Regions from separate parts of the Streptomyces sp. NPDC017991 genome, predicted to be linked through region 1. Evidence: predicted binding sites of a transcription regulator. Region 1 holds the regulator's gene; the other holds the start of a gene.
What was found. The regulator HrcA, encoded in region 1, represses chaperone genes, less so after heat shock. The targets are predictions, from matches to a motif close to TTNGCACTCNGNNNNNCNGAGTGCNAA.

Region 1 (15,536 bases):
ACGCCTCAGTGCCACCATGCACGGCAGCGTGCCACTGGTCGCCCTCGCGCGGTAGACCCCATGCGGCCACGCTCACCCCCTCGGGGGCCAGCCCCCGAACCCCTCGTCCTCAAACGCCGGCCGGGCTAAGTGAGTCGTCTGCGGGCCGGTGGGGGCCGTTCGCGCAGTTCCCCGCGCCCCTGGAGAGCCGACCTGACCGTTCGCTGTCGTCTGCGGGCCAGTGGGGCCGATCGCGCAGTTCCCCGCGCCCCCAGTCCCCCAGGGGCGCGGGGAACTGCGCAATCCTGTGCGCCGACCCTCGACTCCCTGCTCCTCAAACGCCGGACGAGCCCAGGCCCCCCAGGGGCGCGGGGAACTGCGCAGTCCTGTGCGCCGGCCCTCAACTCCCTGCTCCTCAAACGCCGGGACAAGCCCAGGCACCTAGGGGCGCGGGGAACTGCGCGATCCCGTACGGCCACCCCCACCGAACGCGCGGACGAAGCCGGCGCTACGACCAGCGCCCCGTCCGGCCCAGCAGCAGCGCACCCGCCGCGGTCCCCGCCGTGGACGTCCGCAACACGCTTCGCCCCAGTCGGCACACCTTCGCCCCGGCCCCGGTGAACATCGACAACTCCTCGGGGGACACGCCCCCTTCGGGCCCGACGACCAGCACGATCTCCCCCTCGGAAGGGAGTTCGACTGTCGCGAGCGGCAACCCCGGGTACAGCCGATCCTCGTGCAGCACCGCCGCGAACTCCGCTTTGGCGAGAAACGCGGCAACCTGCTTGGTCGTCATCGCGTCCGCGACCTCCGCGAACCGCACCCGCCGCGACTGCTTGCCGGCCTCGCGCGCGGTGGCCCGCCACTTCGCCAGCGCCTTCAGCCCGCGCTCGCCCTTCCACTGCGTGATGCAACGGGACGCCGCCCAGGGGACGATCGCGTCGACGCCGGTCTCCGACATGGTCTCGACGGCGAGTTCACCGCGATCACCTTTGGGGAGCGCCTGTACGACGGTGATGCGCGGGGCGGGCGGCGGCTCCTCGTGCACGTGGAGGTCCGCCACGACGAGCCGGTCCTTGCCCTCGGCCGTCTTGACGACTCCTTCGGCCCAGTGGCCGAGCCCGTCGGTGAGGACCACGTCCTCACCGGTGCGCAGCCGTTTCACGGAGACGGCGTGCCGCCCCTCGGGCCCGTCGAGCACGAACTCGGGCCCGCCGGGCACCTCGTCCACCACGAACACCGGCGCGGTCATCGCCCGGCGCCCCCGCCCTGCTCGGCCGACAACGCTGTCCTGGCCGCGGCGAGTTCGGCCGCGAGCACCTCCACCAGTTGCCCGGCGGGCAGTTCGCGGGCGAGCCGGTGCCCCTGTCCCGCCCACAGCGCCATGCCCTGCGCGTCCCCCGCCTTGGCGGCAGCCTTGCGCAGCGCGGAGGTGAGGTGGTGCACCTCGGGATAGGCGGCGGGCGCGTACGGCCCGTGCTCGCGCATGAAGCGGTTCATCAGCCCTCGCGCGGGCCTGCCGGAGAACGCCCGCGTCAGCTGCGTACGGACGAAGAGGGGGTTGGTCAGCGCCTGCTTGTGCAGGGCGTTGGCGCCGGACTCGGGGGTGGCGAGGAAGGCCGTGCCCAGCTGGGCGGCGCTCGCGCCGGCGGCGAGCGCGGCGGCGATCTGGCTGCCGCGCATGATGCCGCCGGCCGCGATGATCGGGATCTGCACGGTCTCGCGGACCAGTGCGACGAGCGACAGGAGTCCGATGCCGGAGCCGTCCGCCTCGGGGTTGTCGCGGTGGGTGCCCTGGTGGCCGCCGGCCTCGACGCCCTGCACGATCACCGCGTCGGCGCCCGCCCACTGCACGGCCTGCGCCTCCTCGGCGGTGGTCGCGGTGACCAGGGTGAGCGTGCCGGCCCGGCTCAGGGAGTCCAGGACGTCGCGGGTGGGACAGCCGAAGTGGAAGGAGACGACCGGCACCGGGTTGTCGAGAAGGACGGCGAGCTTGGCGTCGTAGCCGTCGTCGCGTCCGCTGTCGGGGTCGCCCAGTTCGGTCTCGTACCAGGAGGACTCACCGGCGAGCTGGTGGGCGTACACCTCGACGGCCGACCGGTCCGCGTACTCGGGCTGGGGCATGAACAGGTTCACGCCGAACGGCCGGCTCGTGGCCCCGCGCAGCTGCTTGATGTCCTGGTACATGCCGTCGGCCGTCTTGTAGCCGGCGGCGAGAAAACCGAGCCCCCCGGCCTCGGACACGGCCGCGGCGAGCTGCGGCACGGAGACGCCGCCCGCCATCGGGGCCTGCACGATCGGGAGGGGGAAAAGATCGGTCAGCGCGGAGGACATGACGGCATGTTGTCACGTCCTCCGTACAAGTCCGAATCCGGCCGTCCGCCGGGCATAAGCCACAGGAATCATCCTGCGGCGCGCCCGGCGGTCACCAGCGGTCCACCTGTCAGGTACGGCCGTTGAAGGCGTCCTTCAGCCGGGAGAACAAGCCCTGCTGACCGGGCTGGAACTGCCCGGTGGGCCGCTCCTCGCCCCGCAGCTGAGCCAGCTCCCGCAGGACCCGCTCCATCTCGGGATCGAGCTTCGTGGGCGTCATGACCTCGACGTGCACGATGAGGTCGCCGCGCCCGCCGCCCCGCAGATGGGTGATCCCGCGCCCGTGTTTGGGGATCGACTGCCCGGACTGCGTTCCGGGGCGGATGTCGACCTCTTCGAGCCCGTCGAGCGTCTCCAGCGGGACCTTGGTGCCGAGCGCCGCCGCGGTCATCGGGATGGTGACCGTGCAGTGCAGGTCGTCGCCGCGCCGCTGGAACATGTTGTGCGGCAGCTCGTGGATCTCCACGTACAGGTCGCCGGCGGGGCCGCCACCGGGGCCGACCTCGCCCTCGCCCGCGAGCTGGATCCGGGTGCCGTTGTCGACACCGGCGGGGATCTTCACGGTCAGGGTCCGGCGCGAGCGCACCCGTCCGTCGCCCGCGCACTCGGGGCACGGCGTCGGAACGACCGTCCCGAAGCCCTGGCACTGCGGACACGGCCGGGACGTCATGACCTGCCCCAGGAAGGACCGCGTGACCTGGGACACCTCGCCGCGACCGCGACACATGTCACAGGTCTGCGCGGAGGTGCCGGGGGCCGCGCCCTCACCGCTGCAGGTGGTGCAGACGACGGCCGTGTCGACCTGGATGTCCTTCGTCGTGCCGAAGGCCGCCTCGTCGAGCTCTATCTCCAGCCGGATCATCGCGTCCTGGCCGCGCCGCGTGCGGGACCGGGGGCCACGCTGCGACGCCGTACCGAAGAACGCGTCCATGATGTCCGAGAAGTTGCCGAAGCCGCCCGCGCCGAAGCCACCGGCGCCACCGCCGCCCGCCTGGGACAGCGGGTCGCCGCCGAGGTCGTAGACCTGCTTCTTCTGCGGGTCCGACAACACCTCGTACGCGGCGTTGATCTCCTTGAAGCGCTCTTGCGTCTTCGGATCGGGATTGACGTCCGGGTGCAGCTCGCGGGCGAGCCGCCGGAATGCCTTCTTGATCTCGTCCTGGGACGCGTCGCGGCGCACGCCGAGTACGGCGTAGTAGTCCGTGGCCACTTACGACTCCGCCAGGATCTGTCCTACGTACCGTGCCACCGCTCGTACCGCTCCCATCGTTCCGGGGTAATCCATGCGCGTCGGTCCGACCACGCCGAGTTTGGCGACTGCTTCGCCGCCCGAACCGTAGCCGACCGACACCACAGAAGTGGAGTTGAGTCCCTCATGGGCGTTCTCGTGACCGATCCGTACGGCCATGCCCGAATCGTTGACCTCACCCAGCAGTTTGAGGAGCACGACCTGCTCCTCCAACGCTTCCAGCACCGGACGGATGGTGAGGGGAAAATCATGTCCGAAGCGCGTCAGGTTGGCGGTGCCGCCGATCATCAACCGCTCCTCGGTCTCCTCGACAAGAGTCTCCATGAGGGTGGAGAGCACTGTCACGACCGTCCCCCGGTCCTCCGCCTCGAAGGCGTCGGGGAGATCCTGCACCAGTTGAGGCACATCCGCGAAACGGCGCCCCGTGATCCGGCTGTTGAGCCGCGCGCGCAGATCCGCCAGCGAGACCTCCCCGAAGGGGGCCGGGCAGTCCACCATGCGCTGCTCGACGCGCCCGGTGTCCGTGATCAGTACGAGCATGACGCGGGCCGGGGCCAGCGACAGGAGCTCCACGTGACGCACGGTCGAGCGGGTGAGTGAGGGGTACTGGACGACGGCCACCTGCCGGGTGAGCTGCGCGAGGAGCCGCACGGTCCGCCCCACGACGTCGTCGAGGTCGACGGCGCCGTCCAGGAAGTGGTGGATCGCCCGCCGCTCGGGCGCGGTCATCGGCTTGACGCCCGCGAGCTTGTCGACGAAGAGGCGGTATCCCTTGTCCGTGGGGATGCGCCCCGCACTGGTGTGCGGCTGCGCGATGTACCCCTCGTCCTCCAGGACCGCCATGTCGTTGCGGACGGTCGCCGGTGACACACCCAGCCGGTGGCGCTCCGTGAGCGCCTTCGAGCCGACCGGCTCCTCCGTGCCCACGTAGTCCTGGACGATGGCGCGCAGCACTTCGAGCCTGCGTTCACTGAGCATCGCGCACACCTCCCGTGGTCTTCCGCGCGGTCATCGGTCGTCGTCGGTCGTCATCAGTCGTCTTCGGTGGCCTCGCCTGGCACTCAGTGCGCGCGAGTGCCAGCATCCCCGCGCCAAGTGTACGGCCGGTGGGTGCGGCCTGGGCAAGGGCGGGCCTGCGATGTCGTGACGCCGGGCACATCGGACAGGCGACGTGTACGAGGGTGTCCCGCTCTGTCGGGAACATGCAGGCGCAGCCGACGGGGTTAGCGTCGGCGCATGGACGTGATGTGGGAGGAGTCCGGACGCGACGGATCCGGCTGGGAGGAGCTGTCCCCGTCCGTGGGGCGTTGCCGCCTCCCGGGGTGGGACTGCACGGCCGGGCTCGTGGCCGGCGAGGACGCGGCACTCATGATCGACGCGGGATCGAGCGTGCGGGAGGGCGCGTGGCTGCGCACGCGGGCGCGGCGGTTGCTCGGGGGCGGGCGCGTCACGCACCTCGCGCTCACGCATCCGCACTTCGACCATGTCTTCGGGGCGGCGGCGTTCGCGGGGGCCGAGGTGTTCGGCGCGGTGGGCGCCACGGGGGTCCCCCCGGTCGGGCGAAGCCGAGACTGGGGGAGGGTTCTCGGCGACGGCCGGGAGGAACTGCTCGCGGACGCCGTGCGCAACGGCGCCGATCCCGGGGAGGCGGCCGAGGCGGCGGATCTCCTGGTCTGGCCCCGGCATCTCGTCTCCGGCGAGTGGACGCTCGACCTGGGTGGCGGCCGGCAGGTCCTGCTGGCGAACGTGGGGCCGGGGCACACGGGCCACGACCTCGCGGTCCTGGTGGCCGGGCCCGGCTCCCCGGAGATCGTCTTCTGCGGCGACCTCGTCGAGGAGTCCGGCGAACCCCAGGCCGGGCCGGACGCCGTGCCCTCCCACTGGCCCGCCGCGCTGGACCGCCTGCTGGCCCTCGGGGGCGAGGACGCGCTGTACGTGCCCGGGCACGGGGCGGTGGTGGACGCGGCGTTCGTACGGGCCCAACGGGAGGCGCTGGCCCGGCGCTTCGACGTGCCGTGAACGGTGTTCGGGCCTGCCGAGGGGGTGTCGGTGTACCTGCCGGGACCGGGCTTCTCCTATCGTCATCCGAATGCGCCAGTACTCAGCGGATCTGACCCCTCCGTGGAAGAAGCCCAAGCCCGTGCCCGAGGTCGCGGCGGATCCCGGGCTCGTGGTCGAGGAGCCCGGGACCGGGTTCTGCGGTGCCGTGATCCGCTGCGAGGCGGGGACGGTGACGCTGGAGGACCGCTTCGGCAAGCACCGGGTGTTCCCGCTGGAGCCGCGCGGCTTCCTCCTTGAGGGGCGCGTGGTGACCCTCGTACGCCCGTCCGCCGCGCCGGTACGCCCTACGCGCACGGCGTCGGGGTCGGTCGCCGTGCCGGGTGCGCGGGCCCGGGTGGCCCGCGCGGGACGCATCTACGTCGAGGGCCGCCACGACGCCGAGCTGGTGGAGCGGGTGTGGGGCGACGACCTCCGCATCGAGGGCGTCGTCGTCGAGTACCTGGAGGGCGTCGACGACCTGCCCGCCATCGTCGACGAGTTCGCTCCCGGGCCGGACGCGCGGCTCGGGGTCCTGGTGGACCACCTGGTCCCCGGCACGAAGGAGTCGCGTATCGCGGAGGCCGTGACGAGCGAGTACGCGCTGGTCGTGGGCCACCCGTACATCGACGTCTGGGAGGCGGTGAAACCGGCGTCCGTCGGCATTCCCGGCTGGCCCCGGGTACCGCGCGGGCAGGACTGGAAGACCGGCGTCTGCCGCTCGCTCGGCTGGCCGGAGAACACGGGGGCCGCGTGGCAGCGGATCCTCGACTCGGTCCACTCGTACCGGGACCTCCAGCCGGAACTCCTGGGCCGGGTGGAGGAACTGATCGACTTCGTCACGACCCCGGAGTAGAGACGTCCCTCGGGGGCGCTGCCCCCGAACCCCCGGTCCTCAAACGCCGGACGGGCTGAATCCGTTTCAGCCCGTCCGGCGTTTGAGGACGAGCGCGCAGCGCGACACGGGGGGCGAGGGGGCGCAGCCCCCATGCGTGGACGATGGGGGAGGGTAGGGGCGGCGGGGGCGAGGAAACGGCCCTAGTCCACCAGGTCCCGGACCACCCCGTCCGCCAACAACCGCCCCCGGAGGGTGAGCACGGCCCGCCCCTCCCCATAAGGACCGGCCTGAAGCAGCCCCTCCCCCACCGCACGCGCGGCCGCCGCGAGCCCCTCCGCCCGCAGCAGCGACAACGGACACCCCGACAGCAACCGCAGCTCCAACAGGATCCGCTCGACCCGCCGGTCCTCCTCGGACAACAGCTCACGCCCCGCCCCGGGCGACCGCCCACCCGCCAGGGCCCCCGCGTACGCCCCGGGATGCTTGACGTTCCACCACCGCACCCCGCCCACATGACTGTGCGCGCCGGGCCCGGCCCCCCACCAGTCGGCCCCTCGCCAGTACAGCTCGTTGTGGAGGCACCGCCCGGCCTCCGAGGTGGCCCAGTTGGAGACCTCATACCAGGAGAACCCCGCCTGCGACAGACGATCCTCGGCCATCAGGTAGCGGTCCGCGTGGACGTCGTCGTCGGTCATCGGCACCTCGCCGCGCCGGATGCGCCGAGCGAGCTGCGTCCCCTCCTCGACGATCAGCGCGTACGCGGACACATGGTCGGGCCCGGCGCCGATCGCCGCGTCGAGCGAGGCCCGCCAGTCGTCGTCGCTCTCGCCGGGTGTGCCGTAGATGAGGTCGAGGTTCACATGGTCGAAGCCGGCCGCGCGGGCCTCGGCGACGCACGCCTCGGGCCGGCCGGGGGTGTGGGTGCGGTCGAGGATCTGCAGCACATGCTTGCGCGCGCTCTGCATGCCGAAGGAGATCCGGTTGAACCCGCCGGCCCTGAGCGTGGCCAGGTACTCGGGGTCCACCGACTCCGGATTCGCCTCCGTGGTGATCTCCGCGTCGTCCGCGAGCCCGAACTCGTCCCGGACGGCCCCCAGCATCCGTACGAGATCGCCGGCGGCCAGCAGTGTGGGCGTACCGCCGCCGACGAAGACCGTGCGGACGGGCCGCGGGTCGTCGCCGAGGACCTTGCGGGCGAGGCGGACCTCGTCGATCAGGGTCGAGGCGTAGTTGTCACGGGAGGCCAGCACGCCCCCCGAGCCGCGCAGCTCCGTCGCCGTGTACGTGTTGAAGTCGCAGTAGCCGCAGCGCGTCGCGCAGTACGGGACGTGCAGATAGAACCCGAGCGGGCGGTCGGCCGCGTCGGCCAGGGCGTGCGCGGGCAGCGCCCCGTCGTCGGGGACGGGCTCGCCGTCGGGAAGTGCGGAAGGCATGTCCTCCATTGTCCCGCACGCGCGGACGTGCCCGTACGCACGGATGTACCCGTACGCAGGGTTACGCGGCCCTGCCCGCCTACGCCACCTACTCCGCTCCGCCTACTCCGCCTGCAGCACCAGCAGGGCCAGGTCGTCCTCCGGCGGCTTTCCGCCGAACTCGTGCACGAGTCGCCGGATGCGCTCGGCGATCAGATCGGCGTTCAGTCCCGCGCAGCCGTTGAGCGCGGCGGCGAGCCCCTCCTCGTCGTCGAACTGCCGATGTCCGTTGCGCCGCTCCGTCACACCGTCCGTGACGCACAGGATGCTGTCGCCGGGGCACAGCTCGAAGGTTTCGCAGCGGTAGCTGGCGTCCTCGAAGACCCCGAGGAGGGTCTGCGGCCGGGCCACCTCGCGGACTTCCCCGGAGGGCTCAAGGAGCAGCGGCAGCGGGTGTCCGGCGGAGGCCACGGTGCAGCGCACCCCGCCCTCGACGGGGACGAGCTCGCCGTAGAGGAGAGAGAGAAACCGGTTCTGCGGGCCCTCGTCGGCGAGGCCCTGGCCGCCGGCCGCCACGAGGGCGCGGGCCGCCGCGTCCGCGGTCTCGGTGGCGTCGTCGAGGAGCAGTTGGTTGAGCCGGTCCAGGACGTCCGGCACCGCGTATCCCTCGCGGGCCAGCAGCCGCAGCCAGGGCCGGGCGAGGCCGATGACGACGGCCGCCTCGGGCCCTTTGCCCTGGACGTCGCCGAGGGCGAAGCACCAGCGTCCGTCGCCGGCGGGGAAGAGGTCGTAGAAGTCGCCGCTCGGTCCGCCCTTGTCGCAGGGCTCGTAGACGAGGGCGCTGCGCACCCCGGGGATCTCGGCGACCGCGCCGGGCAGCAGGCCGCGCTGCAGTACGCGGCTGATGGTGGCCTGGCGGGCGTACTGGCGGGCCGCTCCGATGGCCAGCGCGACGCGGCGGCCGAGGTCCTCGACGAGCCCGGTGATCTCGTCCGGGAAGGGGTCCTGTCCGGCCCGTCCGATGACGAGGGCGCCGAGCGGTCTGCCGCCCGCGATCAGCCGGAACGCGAGGGCCGAGCCGTTCTCCGCCTTGGCGCCCAGGGCCTCGGCGGGCCAGCGCATCGGTACGGGTCCGGAGCGCGCCGACTCGGGCAGTTCGGGCGGGTCCTTCTCCAGGAGCCGGCGCAGCTCCTCCATGCGGTTCTCGCTGCCGTGCCAGACGCGGGCGAGGCGCGGTCCGCCGACGAGGCCTCCGTCGGAGCGGCCCGGCGCCTCGTCCTCCAGCCACACCGCGCACCAGTCGGCGAGCCGCGGCACGACCAGCTGTCCGGTGAGGGCCGCGACCAGGTCCTCGTCGAGCTGTCCGCCCAGGAGGTCGGAGGCCTCGGCGAGGAAGGAGAGGGCGCCGCGGTTGAGCCAGTCCTGGTCCTGCACGGTGCGCCGGGGTGCGGGGGCGAGGATCTCGGCGGCCCGCCGCCCGCGCCGCAGCGCGTGTTCGCCCTCGTAGGTCTCCGCCGCCTCGGCGGTCGGGACCGTGTCCGCGGGGAGCCGCGCCCACACGGTCTTCGTGCCGGTGCGGTAGGTGATGCCCCAGGCGTCGGAGAGCGCGGAGACGAGCCGCAGACCTCGGCCGTACTCGACGGCGTCGTACTGCCGCCCGGCACTGTCGTCGCGCACGACCCGCTCGGGGTGATGGTCGGACACCTCTATGACGAGGGCACTCCGGCCGGGCACGTACGGCGCCGCCTTCCCGTCCCCGACGCCGGCCCCCGGCGGTTCACCCGACGCAAGCCCCGACGCAAGCCCCGGCGCAACGCCCGCCACGATGCCGGGCACCGCCACCTCCCCCAGCCCGGCGGCCGACACGGCTTCCGACGCGGGTCCCGGCTCGGCTCCGGACTCGGGGCCCGGCTCGGCTCCCGGCTCGGTTGCCAGCGCGGGGGCTGGCGTGAGGTCCGGCGCGGTTCCCGGCGTTAGGTCCGGCTCGGTTCCCGGCACAGGGGCTGGCACGAGGCCCAGCACAGGGCCCGGCGTGAGGCCCGGCTCGGTTCCCGGCGTGAGGTCCGGCGCGGGAGCCGGCGCGAGGCCCGGCACAGGGCCCGGCGTCAGGTCCGGTGCGGTTCCCGGCGCGGAGGCTGACGCGAGGCCCGGCACAGGGCCTGCCGTGAGGTCCCGCGCAGGGCCCGGCGTGAGCTCCGGCTCGGTTCCGGGCATAGAGCCCTGCCCTGTTCCCAGTACAGCACCCGGCACGAAGCCCGGCTCGGTACCCGGCACAGGGCCGGGCGTAAGGCCCGGCGCGCTGTCCTGCACAGCCTCCGGCGAGGCACCCGGGACGAGGCCAGGCACAATGCCGGACGCACTTCCCGGCGCGCCGCCCGGCGCCAAGCCCGGCACGGCACCGGGCGCCAAGCCCGGCTCACTGCCCGGCACGGAGGCCGCCGCGGCACCCGGCACGGGAGCCGATGCGGCGCCCGGCGCAGGAGCCGCCGCGGCGCCCGATACAGGGCCCCGTGCCGGAGCCGGCACGGGAGCCGTGCCGCTCGGGGCCCCCGGCGCGCAGTCCTCCGTGCAGTTGTCGAGGCGGCACAGCAGCTCCACGTCCGTACCGGCGTGCACCACGGCGTTCGTGACCAGCTCACTGACGACCACCATCACGTCACCTACGAGCTGATCGGTGACCAACTCCGCGCCAGGCACGCCGAGTTCGGCCCAAGCGGCGAGCGTCGCGCGGACGAACCTGCGGGCCGCGCCCGGGGCGACGGAGTTGCCCGGCAAGGACGTACGGGCCACCGCGTGCGAGCGCGCCGAGGCCCCGGAAGCACTGGACCCGGACTCCGGTTGCGGCGGAATGGCCCCCACTGTGCGTCTCCCTGAGCAGTTCGGACGAATACGCCCCAAGCAATGCAGACAGAGTGACAGACTGGCTACGCCCATAAGCACCGAGTTACCGAAGTGGGCCACCATGAGTGAGAACAGTGCTATGCATGTGCTCGGGGACGGACCGATTCGCGCATCGGATCTGCGTCCTCTCCTGGCCGCCATGACGTCCGCCCGGGACGGCGACTTCAGCAAGGTGCCCGAGACGACGGGGCACGGCATCGTGGCCGAGCTGGGCATGGTCTTCAACCAGATCCTGGACCGGAGCACGCACTTCAACGCGGAGGCCCAGCGGGTCCGTCGTGAGATCGTGCGGCACGGCCGACTGGACGAGCGGCTCGCCGCGAGCCCCGGCCAGGGCCACTGGACGACCCGGATCAACGACGTCAACCAGCTGCTCGACGCCCTGGTGGCACCGGCCGCCAACGCGACCCGGGTCCTGGACGCGGTGGCGGGCGGCGACCTGACCCAGCGCGTCGATCTGCACGACGGCAACCGTCAGCTCCGGGGCGATCTGCGGCGCCTGGGACGGGCCGTCAACAAGATGGTCGACCAGCTGTCCCTCTTCACGGGCGAGGTCACCCGGGTCGCGCGCGAGGTCGGCACCGAGGGCCGCCTCGGCGGCCGGGCCAAGGTGACCGGCCTGTCGGGCAGCTGGCGGGACGTGACCGAGGCGGTCAACACGATGGCGTCCCGGCTGACCGCCCAGGTCCGTGACATCGCCCTGGTGACCACGGCGGTGGCGCGCGGTGACCTGACCCGCACGGTGACGGTCGAGGCGACCGGTGAGCTGCTCGAACTGAAGCTGACCGTGAACACGATGGTCGACCAGCTCTCCGCCTTCGCCGACGAGGTCACCCGGGTGGCGCGCGAGGTCGGCACGATGGGCGAGTTGGGCGGCCGGGCCCAGGTCCGCGGTGTGTCCGGGGTGTGGAAGGACCTCACCGACAACGTCAACTTCATGGCCTCGAACCTGACCTCGCAGGTGCGCAACATCGCCCAGGTGACCACGGCCGTCGCCAACGGCGATCTGAGCCAGAAGATCACCGTAGGTGCCCAGGGCGAGATCCTGGAGCTGAAGAGCACCATCAACACGATGGTCGACCAGCTCTCCGCCTTCGCCGACGAAGTCACCCGCGTCGCCCGCGAGGTCGGCACCGAGGGCAACCTCGGCGGCCGGGCCCAGGTCCGCGGAGTGTCCGGAGTGTGGAAGGACCTGACGGACAACGTCAACTTCATGGCGGACAACCTCACCTCGCAGGTCCGCAACATCGCGCTCGTCTCCACCGCCGTGGCCCAGGGCGACCTCGGCAAGAAGATCACGGTCGAGGCGAAGGGCGAGATCCTGGAGCTGAAGAGCACCATCAACACCATGGTCGACCAGCTCTCCGCCTTCGCCGACGAAGTCACCCGGGTGGCGCGCGAGGTCGGCACCGAGGGCAACCTCGGCGGTCAGGCCCAGGTCCGCGGCGTCTCCGGGGTGTGGAAGGACCTCACCGACAACGTCAACTTCATGGCCCTGAACCTGACCTCGCAGGTGCGCAACATCGCCCAGGTGACCACGGCCGTCGCCAACGGCGACCTCTCCAAGAAGATCACCGTCGACGCGCGCGGCGAGATCCTGGAACTGAAGGACACCGTCAACACGATGGTGGAGCAGCTGCGCGCCTTCGCCGACGAGGTGACGAGGGTGGCACGTGAGGTCGGCACCGACGGCCGTCTCGGCGGCCGGGCCCGGGTGCTCGGCGTCTCCGGTGTGTGGCGTGACCTCACCGACAACGTCAACTACATGGCGGACAACCTCACTTCACAGGTCCGCAACATCGCGCAGGTCGCCACCGCGGTGGCCCAGGGCGACCTGTCGAAGAAGATCGACGTCGACGCGCGCGGCGAGATCCTGGAACTGAAGTCCACCATCAACACGATGGTGGACACGCTGTCGTCGTTCTCCTCCGAGGTCACCCGGGTGGCCCGCGAGGTGGGTTCCGAGGGGCAGCTCGGCGGTCAGGCGCGGGTCGAGGGTGTGTACGGCACCTGGAAGCGTCTGACGACGAACGTGAACGAGCTGGCGTCGAACCTCACCACCCAGGTCCGCGCGATCGCCGAGGTGGCGTCCGCGGTGGCCCAGGGCGACATGTCCCGCTCCATCACGGTGGAGACCCAGGGCGAGGTGGACGAGCTCAAGGACAACATCAACCTGATGGTGGCCAACCTGCGTGAGACCACCCGCGCCAAGGACTGGCTGGAGTCGAACCTCGCCCGCCTCGCCGCCCTCATGCAGGGCCACCGGGACCTGATGGAGGTCGCGGACCTGATCCTGCGCGAGCTGACCCCGCTGGTGAACGCGCAGTTCGGCGCCTTCTTCCTGGCCGATCCGGAGGAGGACAAGACGACCCTGCAGACGGCCGTGCCCATCAAGGGGCTCGCCTTCATCGCCGGATACGGGTCGGCCCAGAGCGCGACGGTCGACACGGTCAGCATGCCGGTGCACGGGCTCGTACGGCAGGCCGCACGCGAGCGGAAGCGGATCCTGGTGGAGGAGGCCCCGCCGGACTACATCAAGATCAACAGTGGTCTGGGTGAGGCGGCCCCGGCGAGCGTCGTCATCATCCCGATCCTCTTCGAGGACAAGCTGCTCGGTGTCATCGAGCTCGCCTCGTTCTCCCGCTTCTCCGACGTCCACCTGGCGTTCTTCGACCAGTTCGTGAACACCATCGGTGTCGCGATCAACACCATCATCGCCAACTCCCGTACGGAGTCGCTGCTCGGCGAGTCCCAGCGGCTGGCGATCCAGTTGCAGGACCGCTCCGACGAACTGCAGTCGCAGCAGGCCGAGTTGCGGCGCTCCAACGCCGAACTGGAGGAAAAGGCGGCGCTGTTGGCGACCTCGTCGCAGTACAAGTCGGAGTTCCTTGCGAACATGTCGCACGAGCTGCGCACCCCGCTCAACTCGCTGCTGATCCTCGCCCGGCTGCTCTCCGACAACCCGGACGGCCATCTCTCCGACCAGGAGGTGCAGTTCGCGTCGACGATCCACCGGTCGGGATCGGACCTCCTCCAGCTCATCAACGACATCCTCGACCTCTCGAAGATCGAGGCCGGCCGGATGGACGTACGCCCCAAGAAGCTGCCGCTGATCAAGCTGCTCGACTACGTGCACGCCACCTTCCGTCCGCTCACCATCGACCGGGGTCTCGCGTTCGAGGTGGCGGTCGGCGAGGACGTACCGCGCGAGATGTTCTCGGACGAGCAGCGGCTCCAGCAGATCCTGCGCAACCTGCTCTCGAACGCGATCAAGTTCACCGCGTCGGGCCGGGTCGAGTTGCGCGTCAACCGCGTCCAGGCCCCCGAGCCCCACTTCACCCGGGACGGCAGCGACAACGTGGTCGCGTTCACGGTCTCCGACACCGGCATCGGCATCGCCCCGGAGAAACTCCCGGTGATCTTCGAGGCGTTCCAGCAGGCCGACGGCACGACCAACCGCAAGTACGGCGGCACGGGCCTCGGCCTGTCCATCAGCCGGGAGATCGCCGGCCTGCTGGGCGGCCGCATCGTCGCCGAGAGCGTGCCCGGTGAGGGTTCCACCTTCACGCTGTACGTGCCGGTCGTCAGCCCCGGGCACCTGCCGACCGGCGCCGAGGACCAGGACCTGACCCTGCCCGAGCAGTTGTCCGCCGAACCCTTCACCGCCCACGACCAGGACGACAGCTGGCCGGCGCCCACCAAACTGGAGGCGTGGAAGACAGGCCGTGCGGGCCAGGTCCTGCCGGGGCGGCGGGTGCTGATCGTGGACGACGACATCCGTAACGTCTTCGCGCTCACCCACGTACTGGGCCGGGTCGGAATGCCCGTCCTGTACGCGGAGAACGGCCGCGAGGGCATCGAGACCCTGGAACGCAATCCCGACGTAGGGCTCGTCCTGATGGACATCATGATGCCGGAGATGGATGGTTACGAGACCATCTCCGTCATCCGCCGCACCCCGCGCTGGGCCGGACTTCCCATCGTCGCCCTCACCGCCAAGGCGATGCCGGGCGACCGTGAGAAGTCCATCGCGCGCGGTGCGAACGACTACGTACCCAAGCCGGTGGACGTCGACCAGCTGCTGACCGTCGTCTGTGCTCTCCTCGACCCCGAGGGCGCGGACGGCCAGGAGCAGGCGGACGCCACCACCGTCACCGCGGGGGCCGGCACATCAGAGGAACCCGCCGTCCCGCCGACGACCGAATGAGGCAGGCAATCGATCACCATGAGCACTGAGGCATCGACCGACGAGCGCGCCAGCATTCTCCTCGTGGACGACATGGAGGACAATCTGATCGCGCTGGAGGCCGTCCTGGGGTCCCTCAACGAGCCGCTCGTACGCGCCCGGTCGGGCGAGGAGGCGATGAAAGCTCTGCTGCGGCAGCGGTTCGCGGTCGTCCTGCTCGACATCCGTATGCCGGGCATGGACGGGTTCGAGACCGCCGCGAACATCAAGCGGCTCGACCAGACGAAGGACGTACCGATCATCTTCCTGACCGGTACGGACTCCGACGCGGGCTACGCGTTCCGCGGATACGCCACCGGAGCCGCCGACTATCTCACCAAGCCGTTCGACCCCTGGGTGCTGCGCGCCAAGGTCACCGTCTTCCTCGATCTGCACCGCAAGAACCAGCAGCTGGAGCGGATGCTCGCCCACGAGCAGGCGCAGTTCGACGAACTCGCCCGGCGGCTGCACGCGATCGAGACCAACATGTCGGCCAGCGGTCTCACCGACATGGCCGAACTG
Region 2 (15,536 bases), on a different contig from region 1:
CTGATGGGCGTGGCGAAGGTGACCCCGCGGGGCCTGCTCAGCGGCATCAGCTCGAAGACGGGCCGCAAGTACGGCCCGAAGTGAGTGCGTCGGTGCCGTTAGCCGTCGGTCGGCGACAGCACGAAGGTCCGGCCCCGCCGAAACGGGTACCGGACCTTCGTGCTGCGCCCCCGAAGGGGCGCGGGGCTGTATCCATGTGCGGCTTGGCCGCCTGGGCGCGACCAGCCCCACCGAGCCCGCAGTCAACGCACCGCGTGCTCGGCGAAGCGCCTAGTGCGAGTGGCCGTGGCCGCCGTGGCCGGCGTCGCCCTCTTCCTCGGCCGGCTTCTCGACGACCAGGGTCTCGGTCGTGAGGAGCAGGGAGGCGATGGAGGCGGCGTTCTCCAGGGCGGAACGGGTGACCTTGACCGGGTCGATGACGCCGGCCTTGACCAGGTCGCCGTACTCGCCGGTCGCGGCGTTGAAGCCCTGGCCCTTGTCGAGGTCGGCGACCTTGGAGGTGATGACGTAACCCTCCAGGCCGGCGTTCTCGGCGATCCAGCGCAGCGGCTCGACGGCGGCCTTGCGGACGACGGCGACACCGGTCGCCTCGTCGCCGGTCTTGCCGAGGTTGCCTTCGAGGACCTTCACGGCGTGGACGAGCGCGGAGCCACCACCGGAGACGATGCCCTCCTCGACCGCGGCGCGGGTCGCGGAGATGGCGTCCTCCAGACGGTGCTTCTTCTCCTTCAGCTCCACCTCCGTGGCGGCGCCGACCTTGATGACGCACACGCCGCCGGCCAGCTTCGCGAGGCGCTCCTGGAGCTTCTCGCGGTCCCAGTCGGAGTCCGTGGACTCGATCTCGGCCTTGATCTGGTTGACACGGCCGGCCACGTCGGCGCTGTTGCCGCCGCCGTCGACGATGGTCGTGTCGTCCTTGGTGACGGTCACGCGGCGGGCGGTGCCCAGCACGTCCAGGCCGACCTGGTCGAGCTTGAGGCCGACCTCCTCGGCGATGACCGTGGCGCCGGTGAGCGTGGCGATGTCACCGAGCATGGCCTTGCGGCGGTCGCCGAAGCCGGGGGCCTTGACGGCCACCGCGTTGAAGGTGCCGCGGATCTTGTTCACGACCAGGGTCGACAGGGCTTCGCCCTCGACGTCCTCGGCGATGATCAGCAGCGGCTTCGACGCGTTGGTCTGGATGACCTTCTCAAGGAGGGGCAGCAGGTCCTGGATGGAGGAGACCTTGCCCTGGTGGATCAGGATGTACGGGTCGTCGAGGACGGCCTCCATACGCTCCTGGTCGGACACCATGTACGGGGACAGGTAGCCCTTGTCGAAGGCCATGCCCTCGGTGAACTCAAGCTCAAGACCGAAGGTGTTGGACTCCTCGACGGTGATGACACCGTCCTTGCCGACCTTGTCCATCGCCTCGGCGATGAGCTCGCCGACCTGGCTGTCCTGGGCGGACAGACCGGCGACGGCCGCGATGTCGGACTTCTCCTCGATCGGGCGCGCGGTCGCGAGGAGCTCCTCGGAGACCGCGGCGACGGCCGCGTCGATGCCCTTCTTCAGGAGGGCGGGGGACGCGCCGGCGGCGACGTTCTTCAGGCCCTCGCGTACGAGCGCCTGGGCCAGCACGGTGGCGGTGGTCGTACCGTCACCCGCGATGTCGTTGGTCTTGGTCGCCACCTCCTTCACCAGCTGGGCGCCGAGGTTCTCGTACGGGTCGTCGAGCTCGACCTCGCGGGCGATGGTGACGCCGTCGTTGGTGATGGTGGGGGCGCCGAACTTCTTGTCGATGACGACGTTGCGGCCCTTGGGGCCGATCGTCACCTTCACGGTGTCGGCAAGCTTGTTGACGCCGCGCTCAAGGGCGCGACGGGCGTCCTCGTCGAACTTCAGGATCTTCGCCATGGAGCTGATTCAGTCCTCTCGAAAAAACGAACAGCGCCCCCAGCACCCGGCTTCTTAGTACTCGCGTTCAGTACTCGCTGGGGCCAGGGGCGCAGTTCAAAGCAAACCTGGGTGAATTACTTCTCGATGATCGCGAGTACGTCGCGGGCCGAGAGGACGAGGTACTCCTCGCCGTTGTACTTCACTTCGGTGCCGCCGTACTTGCTGTACAGCACGATGTCGCCGGTCTTCACGTCGAGCGGAAGACGCTCGCCGTTCTCGAAGCGGCCCGGACCGACGGCCAGGACGACGCCCTCCTGGGGCTTCTCCTTCGCGGTGTCCGGAATGACCAGGCCAGAGGCCGTGGTCTGCTCGGCTTCGAGCGGCTGGACCACAATGCGGTCCTCAAGCGGCTTGATGGCAACCTTGGAGCTGGTGGTCGTCACGATCCGACCTCCCCCTTCGGAGATCTCACGGGGTTAACTGTCTGAGGTGGCGACCAGGTGGATCCGTCGTCGCGGGTGCCGGACCTGCCCGTCGCTATTGGCACTCTCCTGCGGTGAGTGCCAGAGCCGAGACTATGACTGCGATTAGCACTCGGTCAAGCGGAGTGCCAGTTGCCTCCGGCGGTTGGCGGCATCTCGGCGGCTCGGAACGGGGGTGTACGCCCCTGATTGCCGCGCCCCTCGTCCCCCGTTGTCCTCAAGCGCCGGACGGGCTGAAGCGCTGTCGCCTGCGGCCCGGTGGGGGCGGGCCGCGCAGTTCCCCGCGCCCCTGAAAGCCGGGCTGCGCCCGGCCTTTCAGACCCCCGGCCCCCTTGCCACCTTGCTCCTGCCCCAGCCCCTCAGGGGCGCGGGGAACTGCGCAAACGGGGGCGAGGGGGCGAAGCCCCCATGCAGTGACGGGAAGGGTAGGGGCGGCGGGGGCGGAAAAACCCTCCTGCACCCCCTACAGGTAATCCTCCAGCCGCGCCACAGCGAACCCCTGCTCCTGGATCCGCCGCAGCATCCCGACAGCCGCACCCGTCAACGCACCACTCCCACCCCCCTCCCCCGCCCCCACCCCCTCCGGACAATGAAGAATGTCACCGGCCCGCAACCGCCCAGGGTCCCGCCAAAGAACCACCGCAGCGATCCCGCAATCCCCCGCCGCCCGCAGCGTGTCGCCGTCGTAGTCGCCGTACGGCGGCCGGAACAGCCGAGGCCGGATCCCGAACCGCTGCTTCAGCTTCTCCTGCTGACCGCAGATCTCGGCCCGCTGCCCCTCGTACGGCAGCCCCGGCAGATACGGATGATCGAGCGTGTGGTTCTGCACACTCGCACCGACCGCGCGCAGCCGCCCGAAGTGGGCGTACCCCGGCCCGACGACGCTGTCGGTGAGGAACACGCTGACCGGCAGCCGCAGTTCCCGGACCATGTCGACGAACCGCGGATCCTTCTCCGCGCCGTCGTCGAAGGTCAGGAAGACGACCTTGTCGCGGGTCGGGACACGGTCCACCACGGGCGGCAGGCCGGGCCCCGCGGCCCGTAAGGCGGGCCGCCGGGCGGCCGGGTCCGGCGCCGCGGCGAGCGGGGCGCTCAGGCCCCAGCGGCGGTACGCGTCCACCGGGGGCCCGTGTGTGCGTACCTTCTGCGCGGCCTTCTTGCCCAGCCGCTCGATGGGGTCGACGGACTGGGCGCAGCCGGTGAGGCAGAGCGCGCCTGCCAGCAGTGCGGCGGTGGCCCCCCGGCGCCTCACAGGTAGTCCTCCAGGCGCGCCACCGCGTACCCCTTGTCGGTGATCAGCTTCAGGAAGCGGCGGACCATGTCGGGCATCGTGCCCTCCCAGTCCTCCTTGCCGCGGAAATGGCTGAGAACGATGTCTCCGGGGCGCAGGTCGCGGTCCCACTCCCGGTACTCCCAGTGGTCGACGAAGACCTCCTCGTTCCAGAGGGGGGCCGCCTTGATGCCGCAGGCCCTGGCGGCCCGCAGGGTGTCCTCGTTGTAGTTGCCGAAAGGCGGGCGGAAGAGCGTCGGGCGCTTCCCGTACCGCTTCTCGATCACGTCCTGCATCCCGCAGATCTCACGCTTCTGCGCGGCGTACGACAGGCCCGGCATGTAGCGGTGGTGGAGGGTGTGGTTGTTCAGGGCCGCCCCGCCGGCCTGCATCTTCTTGAAGTATCCGTAGTCCTCCTTGACCAGGTAGTCACTGAGGAACGCGGTGTACGGGATCTTCAGCTCGCTCATCATCCGCAGGAACGCCGGGTCCTTCTCGGCGCCGTCGTCGATGGTGAGGAAGACGACCTTGTCCTTGGTGGGGATCGTCGTGAAGACGGGCGGCAGTCCGTCGTGGTCGTCCACCTCGAAGCCGTCACGGGTGGTGATGTGCGGCTTCTTCGCCGGGGCGGGCGGTGCGGGCAGGGGGGCCTTGGCCAGGCCCCATCTCCTCACCGCGGCGGCGTGGGCGCGTTGCTCCTGGCGGAGTTCGGCGGCTGCCTGTTGGCCTGCGGCCGGCTTGATGTCCTTGGGGGCCGGACCCATGCAGCCCGTCGCCAGCGCGGTGGCTGCCAGCAGGGTCAGGGCCGTGCGGGCCGCCGCTCGGGACGGGTGGGCGGTCGGCCGCGGGCCGGTGGGGGCTGGTCGCGCAGTTCCCCGCGCCCCTTTTGGGGCGCCCACCTGATCCCGGTTTGAAACGCCAATGTGGGATTGTCGTACAAGTCGCATGGGGCCGGATACTCCCAGGTCAAGAGCCCTTCCCCGGCCCGACACCGCCGTCGCGCGCGTGCCGTCCACCGACTGGCCCACAATGGGGCGGTGAACGACCTCGATCCGCCGGACTCCCCGCTCGCCTCCTTCGCCGCTCTGCGCACATCCGAGGGGCGTGCCCTTCTCGACGAGGTACGCGGTACCGAACCGGCCCAGGAGCTGGCCGTGGCGACACGGCTGCGACGCGGGCATTCCGTCGGGCTCGTGTCGGCCGCGCTAGGGCAGGCGCGGCTGCGGCAGCGGGCCGTCGCGAAGTTCGGTGCGGCGGACGCGGCGGAGATGTTCTTCACGCCGAACGGGGTCGAGCAGTCGACCCGGGCGAGCGTCGCCGCGTACCGTGCCGCGCGCTTCGGGGAACTCGGGGTGCGGTCCGTGGCCGACCTGTGCTGCGGCATCGGCGGTGACGCGATCGCGCTCGCCCGCGCCGGGATCCGGGTCCTCGCGGTCGACCGGGACCCGCTGACCGCCGCCGTGGCCCGCGCGAACGCCGAGGCGCTCGGGCTGGCGGAGCTGATCGAGGTGCGCGAGGCCGATGTCACCGACGTCGACACCGCCGGGTACGACGCCGTGTTCGTGGATCCGGGGCGCCGGGGCGGGCGCGGCCGGATCTTCGACCCCGAGGCCTACTCACCGCCGCTGTCGTGGGCGATCCGGGCAGCCCGCGCGGCGCCTGTCGCCGCGCTGAAGGTCGCCCCCGGCATTCCGCACGAAGCCGTCCCCGCCGAGGCCGGAGCGGAGTGGATCTCGGACGCCGGGGACGTGAAGGAGGCCGTGCTGTGGTTCGGCACCGGGGAGGCGGGCTCGGTCCGCGCGACCCTGCTGCCCGGCACGCGCACCCTCCTCGGCCGCGGACTGCCCGATCCCGCGGTGCGGCCCGTGGGACGTTTCCTGTACGAGCCCGACGGCGCCGTCATCCGCGCGCATCTGGTCGCCGAGGTGGCCGCCGGCCTGGACGGCGGAGGGCTGGTCGACGAGACCATCGCCTACGTCACCGCGGACTCCGCGACGGCCACGCCGTACGCCACCGCCTACGAGATCACCGACCAGCTCCCCTTCGGCGTCAAGAAGCTCAAGGCGCTGTTGCGGCAGCGCGAGGTGGGCATCCTGACCGTGAAGAAGCGCGGGTCGGCGGTCGAGCCGGAGGAGTTGCGGCGCAAGGTGAAGCCGCAGGGGCCGCACTCCGCGACCGTGTTCCTGACGCGCGTGCAGGGCGCCCCGGCCATGCTCCTGGGGCACCCCGCCACGCTCGACGGCTGAGACGGTCGCGAAGGACGACTAACCGTCCAGCTGCTCCAGGGTCGCGTTCGACGGGCCCCTGCGGGACTGTTCGTCGCGGGCCACGTCCTCCGCCGCGGCCAGGACCCGTACCGAGTTCTGCCAGGTCAGCTTGGCGAGGTCGGTCTTCGACCAGCCGCGGTCCAGCAGCTCCGCGATGAGGTTCGGGTAACCGGAGACGTCGCCGAGGCCCTCGGGGGTGAAGGGCGTGCCGTCGTAGTCGCCGCCGATGCCGAGGTGATCGACGCCCGCCACCTCGCGCATGTGGTCGAGGTGGTCGGCGACCGTCGAAACGGTCGCGACGGGCCGGGGGCGGGACTCCTCGAAGGCGTGGTGGACCTTCATCCCGTCGGCCGTCGTGTCGAGGTGGTGGAAGCCGTGCTCGCGCATGTTCTCGTCGGCGGCGACCGTCCAGTCGACGGCGGCCTGGAGGACGAACTTCGGCACGAACGTCACCATCGCCACACCGCCGTTGGCGGGCAGCCGCTCCAGCACGTCGTCCGGGATGTTGCGCGGGTGGTCGCAGATCGCGCGCGAGGACGAGTGCGAGAAGATCACCGGCGCGGTGGACGTGTCCAGCGCGTCCCGCATGGTCGTGGCGGCCACGTGGGAGAGGTCCACCAGCATGCCCAGGCGGTTCATCTCGCGTACGACCTCGTGGCCGAACGGCGACAGGCCGTCGACCACCGGCTCGTCGGTCGCCGAGTCCGCCCACGCGATGTTGTCGTTGTGGGTGAGGGTCATGTAGCGGACCCCCAGCTCGAACAGGCCGCGCAGCGTGGCGAGGGAGTTGTCGATCGAGTGGCCGCCCTCGGCGCCCATCAGCGAGGCGATCCGGCCCTCGGCGCGCGCCGCCTCCATGTCGGCGGCGGTCAGGGCACTCCGCAGGTCCGCCGGGTGGCGCTCGATCAGCTGCCGTACGCAGTCGATCTGTTCGAGGGTCGCCGTGACCGCGCCGGGCAGGTCCGAGCGCACGTACACCGACCAGTACTGCGCGCCGACGCCGCCCGCGCGCAGCCGCGCCAGGTCGGTGTGCAGGTGGGCGCTCTGGTCGGCGGCGATGTCGCGGGCACCGAGGTCGTAGCGGACCTGCTCGCGCAGCGCCCAGGGAAGGTCGTTGTGCCCGTCGACCACGGGAAAGTCGGCGAGGAACGCGCGGGCTTCTTCCAGAGAACTCATGGTGGTCACGTCCGTCACTTCCCGAAGCCGAAGCCGCTGCCCGTACCCGCGCCGCTCTCCACCTTGGAGCGCAGCCGTTTGCCCTTCTCCGTGGCCTGGTCGTTCAGCTCCTGCTGGAAGTCACGCATCCTGGCGAGGAGTTCCTCGTCGTGCGTGGCCAGGATGCGGGCGGCGAGCAGGCCCGCGTTGCGCGCGCCGCCCACCGAGACCGTGGCGACCGGGACACCGGCCGGCATCTGGACGATCGACAGCAGCGAGTCCATGCCGTCGAGGTACTTCAGCGGGACCGGTACGCCGATCACGGGCAGCGGGCTGACCGAGGCGAGCATGCCGGGCAGATGGGCCGCGCCGCCCGCGCCCGCGATGATCGCCTTCAGGCCACGCCCGGCGGCCTCCTCGCCGTACGTGATCATCTCGCGCGGCATCCGGTGGGCGGAGACCACGTCGACCTCGTACGCGATCTCGAACTCGTCGAGGGCCTTCGCGGCGGCCTCCATGACGGGCCAGTCGGAGTCGGACCCCATGACAATGCCTACGACAGGGCTCATTCGGTGATCGTTCCTCTGAGGTAGCCGGCTGCGTGACGGGCGCGCTCCAGCACGTCGTCGAGGTCGTCGCCGTAGGTGTTGACGTGGCCCACCTTGCGGCCGGGCTTCACGTCCTTTCCGTACATGTGGATCTTGAGCTGGGGGTCGCGTGCCATGCAGTGCAGGTACGCGGAGTACATGTCGGGGTAGTCGCCCCCCAGGACGTTCACCATGACCGTCCACTTCGCGCGCGGGCGCGGGTCGCCCAGGGGCAGGTCCAGGACCGCGCGGACGTGGTTGGCGAACTGGGAGGTGATCGCGCCGTCCTGGGTCCAGTGGCCGGAGTTGTGCGGGCGCATGGCCAGTTCGTTGACGAGGATGTCGTTCTTCCCGTCGGGTCCACGGGTCTCGAACAGTTCGACGGCGAGGTGGCCGACGACGCCGAGTTCCTTCGCGATGCGCAGGGCCAGTTCCTCCGCCCGGAGCGCCAGTTCCTCGGAGATGCCGGGCGCGGGCGCGATCACCGTGTCGCAGACCCCGTCGACCTGCTGGGACTCGACCACCGGGTACGCCACGGCCTGGCCGTGCGGCGACCGTACGACGTTGGCGGCCAGCTCGCGTACGAAGTCGACCTTCTCCTCCGCGAGGACCGGGACGCCGGCCCGGAAGGGGTCCTCGGCGTCGGCCGCGGACCGGACGATCCACACGCCCTTGCCGTCGTAGCCGCCGCGGACGGTCTTGAGGACGACGGGGAAACCGTCCCCCTCGGCCCCTTCGGGGAGCCCCTCCGCCGCGAAGGCCACCACGTCGGCGGGATCGCTCACGATCCGGTGCCGTGGGCACGGCACCCCGATCCCGACGAGCTTCGCGCGCATCACGCCCTTGTCCTGGGCGTGCACGAGCGCGTCGGGGCCGGGGCGCACGGGGATGCCGTCCGCCTCCAGTGCCCGCAGATGCTCGGTGGGTACGTGTTCGTGATCGAAAGTGATCACGTCGCAGCCCCGCGCGAAGGCCCGCAACGTGCCGAGGTCGCGAGAGTCGCCGACGACGACCTCGCTGACCACCTGCGCCGCAGAGTCCTGGGGGGTGTCACTGAGGAGCTTGAACCTGATGCCGAGCGGGATGCCAGCCTCGTGCGTCATACGAGCGAGCTGACCGCCGCCGACCATGCCGACTACCGGGAACGTCACACCCCCAGGGTATCGGCCGTTTCGAGCCACTCCTGTCGCCCGCACGATCATCGGACATTGTGCGGGTTCATCACATCCCGGCCACATCTTCGAGTCCGGGCCGGGCAGCGCGGGGAACCGCTGGTTAGCATGGCTGAGTCGACGAAGGTTGACGAAAATGACGTATCCGACGAGACGGGGGCTGGGCGACACCATGGGCACAGCTGGTAAACGCGGGGCTCATGCCAGGCAGGCCAGCGCTGTTCGCCTTCGGATCGAGCGCCTGACCAGGGAGATCGCCAAGTTCGGCGCGGTCGGCGGAGCGGGTCTCCTCGTCAACCTGATCACCTTCAACCTGGTGCGCAGTACCACCGATCTCCAGGTGGTCCGGGCCAGTGTGATCGCCACGGTCGTCGCCATCGTCTCGAACTACATCGGTTTCCGCTACTTCACGTACCGCGATCGCGACAAGAGTGGCCGTACCAAGGAACTGACGCTGTTCATGCTGTTCAGCGCGATCGGCCTGGTGATCGAGAACGGTTTCCTCTTCGCCGCGACGTACGGACTGGGCTTCGACAGCCCGCTGGCCAGCAACGTCTTCAAGTTCGTCGGCATCGGCATCGCGACCCTCTTCCGCTTCTGGTCCTACCGCACGTGGGTCTTCCGGGTCGCCCCGGCCCACGACCCGGTGACCGACGCGGAATCGTTCCTGGAGAACCGGTCCCCCTACCTGGACGAGGACCTCCCACCCCAGAACACCCGCCAGGTCCAACAAGTCCGCTGACCCCCACGAGCGGCACGGGGCCTTTCAGGGGCGCGGGGAACGGCGCAATCCTTGGCTTTGAGCCTCTAGGGGCGCGGGGAACGGCGCGACCAGCCCCGACGGCGCCGCAGACATTCCCAACGCCACCCCAGCGGCGCGCCACGCACTAGCGCACGGTGGGTTCGTCACCTTCCCGCCGCTTCAACGGCGTACGCGACAGGAACAACCCGAACACGGGCGGCTGAGCCTGCAGCATCTCCAGCCGCCCCCCGTCCGCCTCCGCGAGGTCACGCGCCACAGCGAGCCCGATCCCGGTGGAGTTGCGCCCGCTGATGGCCCGCTCGAAGATCCGCGCACCCAGGTCGGCCGGCACCCCCGCCCCCTCGTCGGTGACCTCGATCACGGCCTGGTTGCCGGTGACCCGCGTACGCAGCGCGACCGTGCCACCGCCGTGCATCAGCGAGTTCTCGATCAGCGCGGCCAGGACCTGGGCCACGGCCCCCGGCGTCCCGACGGCCTGCAGATGGTGCTTGCCCGAGCTGACGATCGCGCGGCCCGCGTTGCGGTAGGCCGGGCGCCACTCGGCGAGCTGCTGCTTGATGACCTCGTCGAGGTCGAACGTGACGGCGGAGCCGGTACGCGGGTCGCGGGCGTTCGTCAGCAGCCGCTCCACCACGTCGGTGAGGCGCTCGACCTGCGCCAGCGCGATGGTCGCCTCCTCCTTGACCGTGCTCGGGTCGTCGGTGAGGGTGATCTCCTCCAGCCGCATGGACAGCGCTGTCAGCGGCGTACGCAGCTGGTGGGAGGCGTCGGCCGCGAGGCGCCGCTCGGCCGTCAGCATGCGGGCGATGCGCTCGGCCGAGCCGTCCAGCACATCGGCGACCCGGTCCAGCTCCGGCACCCCGTACCGCTTGTGGCGCGGGCGCGGGTCCCCCGATCCGAGCCGTTCCGCGGTCTCCGCGAGGTCGGTCAGCGGGGAGGTGAGCCGGTTGGCCTGGCGCACCGCGAGGAGGACGGCGGCGATCACCGCGAGCAGGGCCACCGCGGCGATGATCAGCAGCGTCCGGCCGACCTCACGGGTGACCGCCGAGCGCGCCTCCTCCACCGTGACGGTCTCGCCCTCCTCACCCTTGCGGGTGGAGGTGATGACGTCACCGGTGGGCGCCGTGCCGATGTGGATGGTGTCGCGGCCCGGGATCTCGATGCGCGCGTACCGGTCGCCCGTGACCTGGTCCTTGAGGACCCGGGCGTTGACCTGCTCGTCGCCGAGGATGCGGCTGTCGACGATGCTGACCAGCCGTACCGCCTCGGAGTCCACCCGTTCCTGGGCGCTGTTGCTGATCGTGCGGGTCTCGACGATGACGAGCGAGACCCCGAACACGGCGATCACCACCAGCACGACGGCCAGCGTGGAGTTGATGAGACGGCGACGCACAGGTCCCTCCGGGCAGACGACTAGACGAACCAGTGTGGCCCCGGGCGCCTGGGGACGCCCCTCCAGGGGCGCGGGGAACTGCGCGACAAGCCCCCACCGGCCCGCAGCCGCCCCGCCTCCCGAACGAGGCACCCCGGCGAAAGGCGCCCCGGCAAAACCTCAGCGGAGCGGACCGGCTAACTCTTCTCGAAGCGGAAGCCCACTCCCCGTACCGTCGCGATGTACCGCGGATTCGCCGCGTCGTCCCCCAGCTTCTTCCGCAGCCAGGAAATGTGCATGTCGAGCGTCTTGGTGGACGACCACCACGTGGTGTCCCAGACCTCGCGCATCAGCTGGTCGCGCGTGACGACCCGGCCGGCGTCCCTGACGAGCACCCGGAGCAGGTCGAACTCCTTGGCCGTCAGCTGCAGCTCCTCGTCGCCCATCCACGCCCGGTGCGACTCGACGTCGATGCGCACCCCGTGCGTGGCGGGCGGCTGCTGGGGTTCGGCCGCGCCGCGCCGCAGCAGGGCCCGTACCCGGGCCAGCAGTTCGGCGAGCCGGAAGGGCTTGGTCACGTAGTCGTCGGCGCCCGCGTCCAGGCCCACGACGGTGTCCACCTCGTCGGCGCGCGCGGTCAGGATGAGGACCGGCACGGTCATCCCCTCGGCGCGCAGCCGCCTGGCCACTTCCAGTCCGTCCATACCGGGCAGCCCGAGGTCGAGCACGACCAGATCGATACCGCCCTGGATGCCCGCGTCGAGCGCGGTGGGTCCGTCCTCGCGTACCTCAACCTCGTACCCCTCGCGGCGCAGGGCGCGAGCCAGGGGTTCCGAGATGGACGCGTCGTCCTCGGCGAGCAGTACTCGGGTCATGAACTGATGGTAGTCCGCTACGGAGCGGCGCAGTGAGGGTGATCGACATCTGTGTTGCTCCGGACCCCTCCGGACCAGGCGACCCTGGGGTTCAGGATGTAAATCTGTGAACGGCCTTCGATTCAGGCGCATGGTTCCATCCACACCTGTGATCCATCTCTCAAGTCATGCCATATGCGGCATTGATGTGGCGTAGGGCCTTATGGTGACCAGACGCCTGTAGCACCACACAGGGACCTTTGGCGGAAGCTTCACGCTGAAGGTCTCTTTTGTGTGCGGGCTGGTGTCTACCAGCCTTGAAAGGAATGACCTGTGGCCGGGCCCGGCGCGCGAGAACGCGCGACGGGCGTGGATCCCGGTGGTCGTCGTCCACCGCTCCGACCTCGCCGACCGAGGACGGAGCGGACTCCCCGTGGGCGTGGGGCGGGACGGCCGACCCGCCGGTGCCGGCCGCCTCCCCCACCGGGCGCGCAACCCCATTCCGCTCACAGCGGCCTCCGCTCCGGCGGTGTCCGCCTCGGCGGCGCGTCCCGACCAGCAAGGAACGACCATGGCGTCCAGCCTGACGAAGGACTCGGCCTCTCCGGGCACCCCCGGTTCCGGATACGAGAAGACCTTCTTCGGCCACCCCCGCGGACTGGCCACACTCTTCATGACCGAGATGTGGGAGAGGTTCTCCTACTACGGCATGAGGGCACTTCTCCCGCTCTACCTGGTCGCCCCCGGCGGCCTGCACCTGAGCGCGAGCACCGCGACCGCGATCTACTCGGTCTACCTGTCGCTCGTGTACCTGCTCGCCCTCCCCGGCGGCTGGTTCGCGGACCGGGTGCTCGGCCCCCGCAAGACCGTCGCCGTCGCGGGACTGGTCATCATGCTGGGCCACCTGACGCTGGCGCTGCCCTCGTCCGGCACCTTCTTCGCGGGCCTCGGCCTGGTCGCGATCGGCTCAGGTCTGCTGAAGGCCAACATCTCGACGATGGTCGGCCACCTCTACAAGGGCCCGGACGACCCGCGCCGCGACGGCGGTTTCACCGTCTTCTACATCGGCATCAACCTGGGCGCCTTCGCCGCCCCACTGGTGATCGGCACCATCGGCGAGAAGGTGAACTGGCACCTGGGCTTCGCGCTCGCCGCGCTCGGCATGGCGCTGGGCCTGGCGCAGTTCCTGATGGGCCGCCGCCACCTCGACGCGCGTTCCGACGTCGTCCCGACGCCGATGTCCGCCGAGGAGAAGGCCTCGACCCTGCGCAAGGGTCTGCTGTGGCTGGCCGTCGCCGCGGTCTTCTACGCCGTCGTCGGCTTCTCCGGCCACTACACGCTGAACTGGATCATGGTCCCGCTCGCGCTCATCGGCCTGATCATCCCCGTCTGGGTGATCGCCAGGATCAAGCGCGACAAGTCGCTGGACCGGGTCGAGCAGTCGAGGATGTCGGCGTACATCTGGTTCTTCGTCGCCGCGGCCGTCTTCTGGATGATCTACGACCAGGGCGGCTCCACGCTGTCGATCTTCGCCGAGTCGTCGGCCGAGAACAGCGTCTTCGGCTGGACGTTCCCGGTCTCCTGGTACCAGTCGGTCAACCCGGTCATGATCATGGCGCTCGCCCCGGTCTTCGCCTGGGCGTGGCTGGCGCTGAACCGGGCCGGCCGGGAGCCGAGCACGATCGTGAAGTTCGCGTCGGGTCTGGTCCTGGTCGGTGCCTCGTTCTTCCTCTTCCTGGCCCCGCTGTCGATCGCCGAGGGCGGTCACAAGGCCGCCGCGATGTGGCTGGTCGCCATCTACTTCGTACAGACCGTCGGCGAACTGGCCGTCTCCCCGGTCGGCCTCTCCGTCACCACGAAGATGGCCCCCGCGAAGTACGCCTCGCAGATGATGGGCGTCTGGTTCCTGGCCGTCACCGCCGGTGACGCCACGACCGCCCTGCTCTCCATCGCGGGCGTCGACCTGAACGGCATGGGCATCGTGGCCCTGGAGGCCGCCCTCGCGGTGGTCGCGGGCGCGGCGATCTTCATGTACCGCAACAAGGTCAAGTCCTTGATGGGCACCGTCAACTAGCCGCTCCCCCGCGCCCCTGGGTATTTAGGGGCGCGGGGAACGGCGCAAATCCTTTAGGGGCGCGGGGAACTGCGCGACCGGCCACAGCGGACCCGCAGACGACCCACGCGGCTCACCCCCGCCGCCCACGGGGCACAAAGGTGAACACGGCCCCACCCAGCAGCACCGCCGTCCCGGCGACAAGCCCGAGCGCCCGCAACGTCCCACCGCCATCACCACCGGTGTCCGCGAGCCCACCCCCGGCAGAGCCACTCCCCGCGGAGCCGCTCCCCCCGGCCCCGGAGGCGCTACCACCGGCGGAGCCACTCCCCCCGGCCGCACCCCCCGGCTGGGCAGCCGTGTCCAGCGTCAAGGACACCGCGGACTTCGTCGGCGTACACGTGGTCGTCGTCCCGAGCGCCTGCACCGTCAGCACGCCCGGCGACAACGTCGACTCCCCGTCCGCGCCCGGCTTGTACGTGCCGGTCATGTCGGAGATCACCATGGGGTCCCCGGACTTGATGGGCTCGGCGTTCGTCGGCCCCTCGACCGCGACCGTGCCCTTGTCGGCGCCGCCCAGCACGACCTCCATCGACGGCTTGACCGAGTCGGCCGGGATGTCGGCGGGGCTGTCCATCACGGACCCCTTGAACTGGACGGTGAGGTCGTAACTCCCGCCGTTCTTCTTGGCGTTGATCTGCACCGGCGAGGTCGCGTTCTTGTCCCCGATCGGCGTCTTGCACGCGTAGGCGATGTCGACCGCCTTGCCGGTGAAGTCGGTCTGTTCCCCACCGCCGCCAGTGCTGCCGCCCGTGTCACCGCCCCCGGTCCCGCCCCCGGCCGTACCACCGGTCGTGCCCCCTGGCGGCGTGGGTGTCGGGCTGGTCGGATCGGGCGACTCGGGAGGCGGATCGCCCTCCCCCGCCTTGACGTCGATCGTCGCGGCGGGCTTCACCGTCTCCGTCGGCGCGCACTTGGTGTCCGTGGACATGACGTTGATGGCGTACGCGTCCGGCGTCAGCGTCACCTCGCCGACCGTCGTCAGTTTCAGCTTGCCCTTCATGTCGGACAGGACCATCGCCCCGCCCTTGGGTATCGCCGGGTTCTCCCGCGGCCCCTGCATCGCGACGGACGCGGTCTGCGCACCGGCCGCCTTGAGAGTGCCGGACGGCTGCACCGAGTCGGCGGGCAGGTCGATGAGGTCGGGGTTCCTGGACGCGGCCTGCGTGAACTTCCACACCACCTCGACCTCGTCACCGACCTTCGCCGTGGCGGGTGCGCTGACCTCCACCTCGGTGGTGCCCTTGACCGTCGGCAGCCCGGAGACCGGAGGGGGTACGCAGTCGGTCGCGTAGGACACCTCGGCGGCCTGGGCGGGCGCCGCCGCCACACCCAGCAGGACTCCCGCACCGCCGAGCATCATCGCGACTCCGGCCGCACTCGCTCTCCGGCCGCCTCCGGGCTTCCTCGGCCCGGGCCGGACTCTCCGTTGCGTGCTCACGTGTTTCCCTTCCTGGTGGGGGTCGTCGGAGTGTTCTCGTGCGGTGCGGAGAGCGGATCGGCCTCGGAGGCGGCCCCGGGATCGGTGTCCGGGGTGAACCAGGGCAGAGCGGACTGCGTACGGGCCCGCGTACGCGTAGCTGTGTCGGCGCCGGCGGATTCCCGGTCGCCGGAGTCCTTGTC

Region 2: groES (co-chaperone GroES) is a predicted target of HrcA. The motif match lies at 2,466-2,492, and genes of this name have one in related genera.

Annotation. Positions count from the first base shown of each region.
Region 1 is NZ_JBIRGP010000002.1:292,644-308,179, forward strand. It holds gene ACH4DZ_RS05895 (hypothetical protein) at 1-18, opposite strand, end outside; gene ACH4DZ_RS05900 (16S rRNA (uracil(1498)-N(3))-methyltransferase) at 488-1,231, opposite strand; gene ACH4DZ_RS05905 (nitronate monooxygenase) at 1,228-2,313, opposite strand; gene dnaJ (molecular chaperone DnaJ) at 2,423-3,562, opposite strand; gene hrcA (heat-inducible transcriptional repressor HrcA) at 3,563-4,579, opposite strand; gene ACH4DZ_RS05920 (MBL fold metallo-hydrolase) at 4,838-5,620, shown strand; gene ACH4DZ_RS05925 (DUF3097 domain-containing protein) at 5,691-6,494, shown strand; gene hemW (radical SAM family heme chaperone HemW) at 6,677-7,909, opposite strand; gene ACH4DZ_RS05935 (SpoIIE family protein phosphatase) at 8,012-9,823, opposite strand; gene ACH4DZ_RS05940 (hypothetical protein) at 10,236-10,559, shown strand; gene ACH4DZ_RS05945 (HAMP domain-containing protein) at 10,929-14,996, shown strand; gene ACH4DZ_RS05950 (two-component system response regulator) at 15,015-15,536, shown strand, end outside.
Region 2 is NZ_JBIRGP010000003.1:203,345-218,880, reverse strand. It holds gene ACH4DZ_RS09510 (SDR family NAD(P)-dependent oxidoreductase) at 1-84, shown strand, start outside; gene groL (chaperonin GroEL) at 271-1,896, opposite strand; gene groES (co-chaperone GroES) at 2,013-2,321, opposite strand; gene ACH4DZ_RS09495 (polysaccharide deacetylase family protein) at 2,824-3,612, opposite strand; gene ACH4DZ_RS09490 (polysaccharide deacetylase family protein) at 3,609-4,394, opposite strand; gene ACH4DZ_RS09485 (methyltransferase domain-containing protein) at 4,668-5,876, shown strand; gene ACH4DZ_RS09480 (dipeptidase) at 5,895-7,073, opposite strand; gene purE (5-(carboxyamino)imidazole ribonucleotide mutase) at 7,088-7,621, opposite strand; gene ACH4DZ_RS09470 (5-(carboxyamino)imidazole ribonucleotide synthase) at 7,618-8,790, opposite strand; gene ACH4DZ_RS09465 (GtrA family protein) at 8,984-9,553, shown strand; gene ACH4DZ_RS09460 (ATP-binding protein) at 9,699-10,967, opposite strand; gene ACH4DZ_RS09455 (response regulator transcription factor) at 11,144-11,821, opposite strand; gene ACH4DZ_RS09450 (oligopeptide:H+ symporter) at 12,372-13,874, shown strand; gene ACH4DZ_RS09445 (hypothetical protein) at 13,987-15,273, opposite strand; gene ACH4DZ_RS09440 (hypothetical protein) at 15,351-15,536, opposite strand, start outside.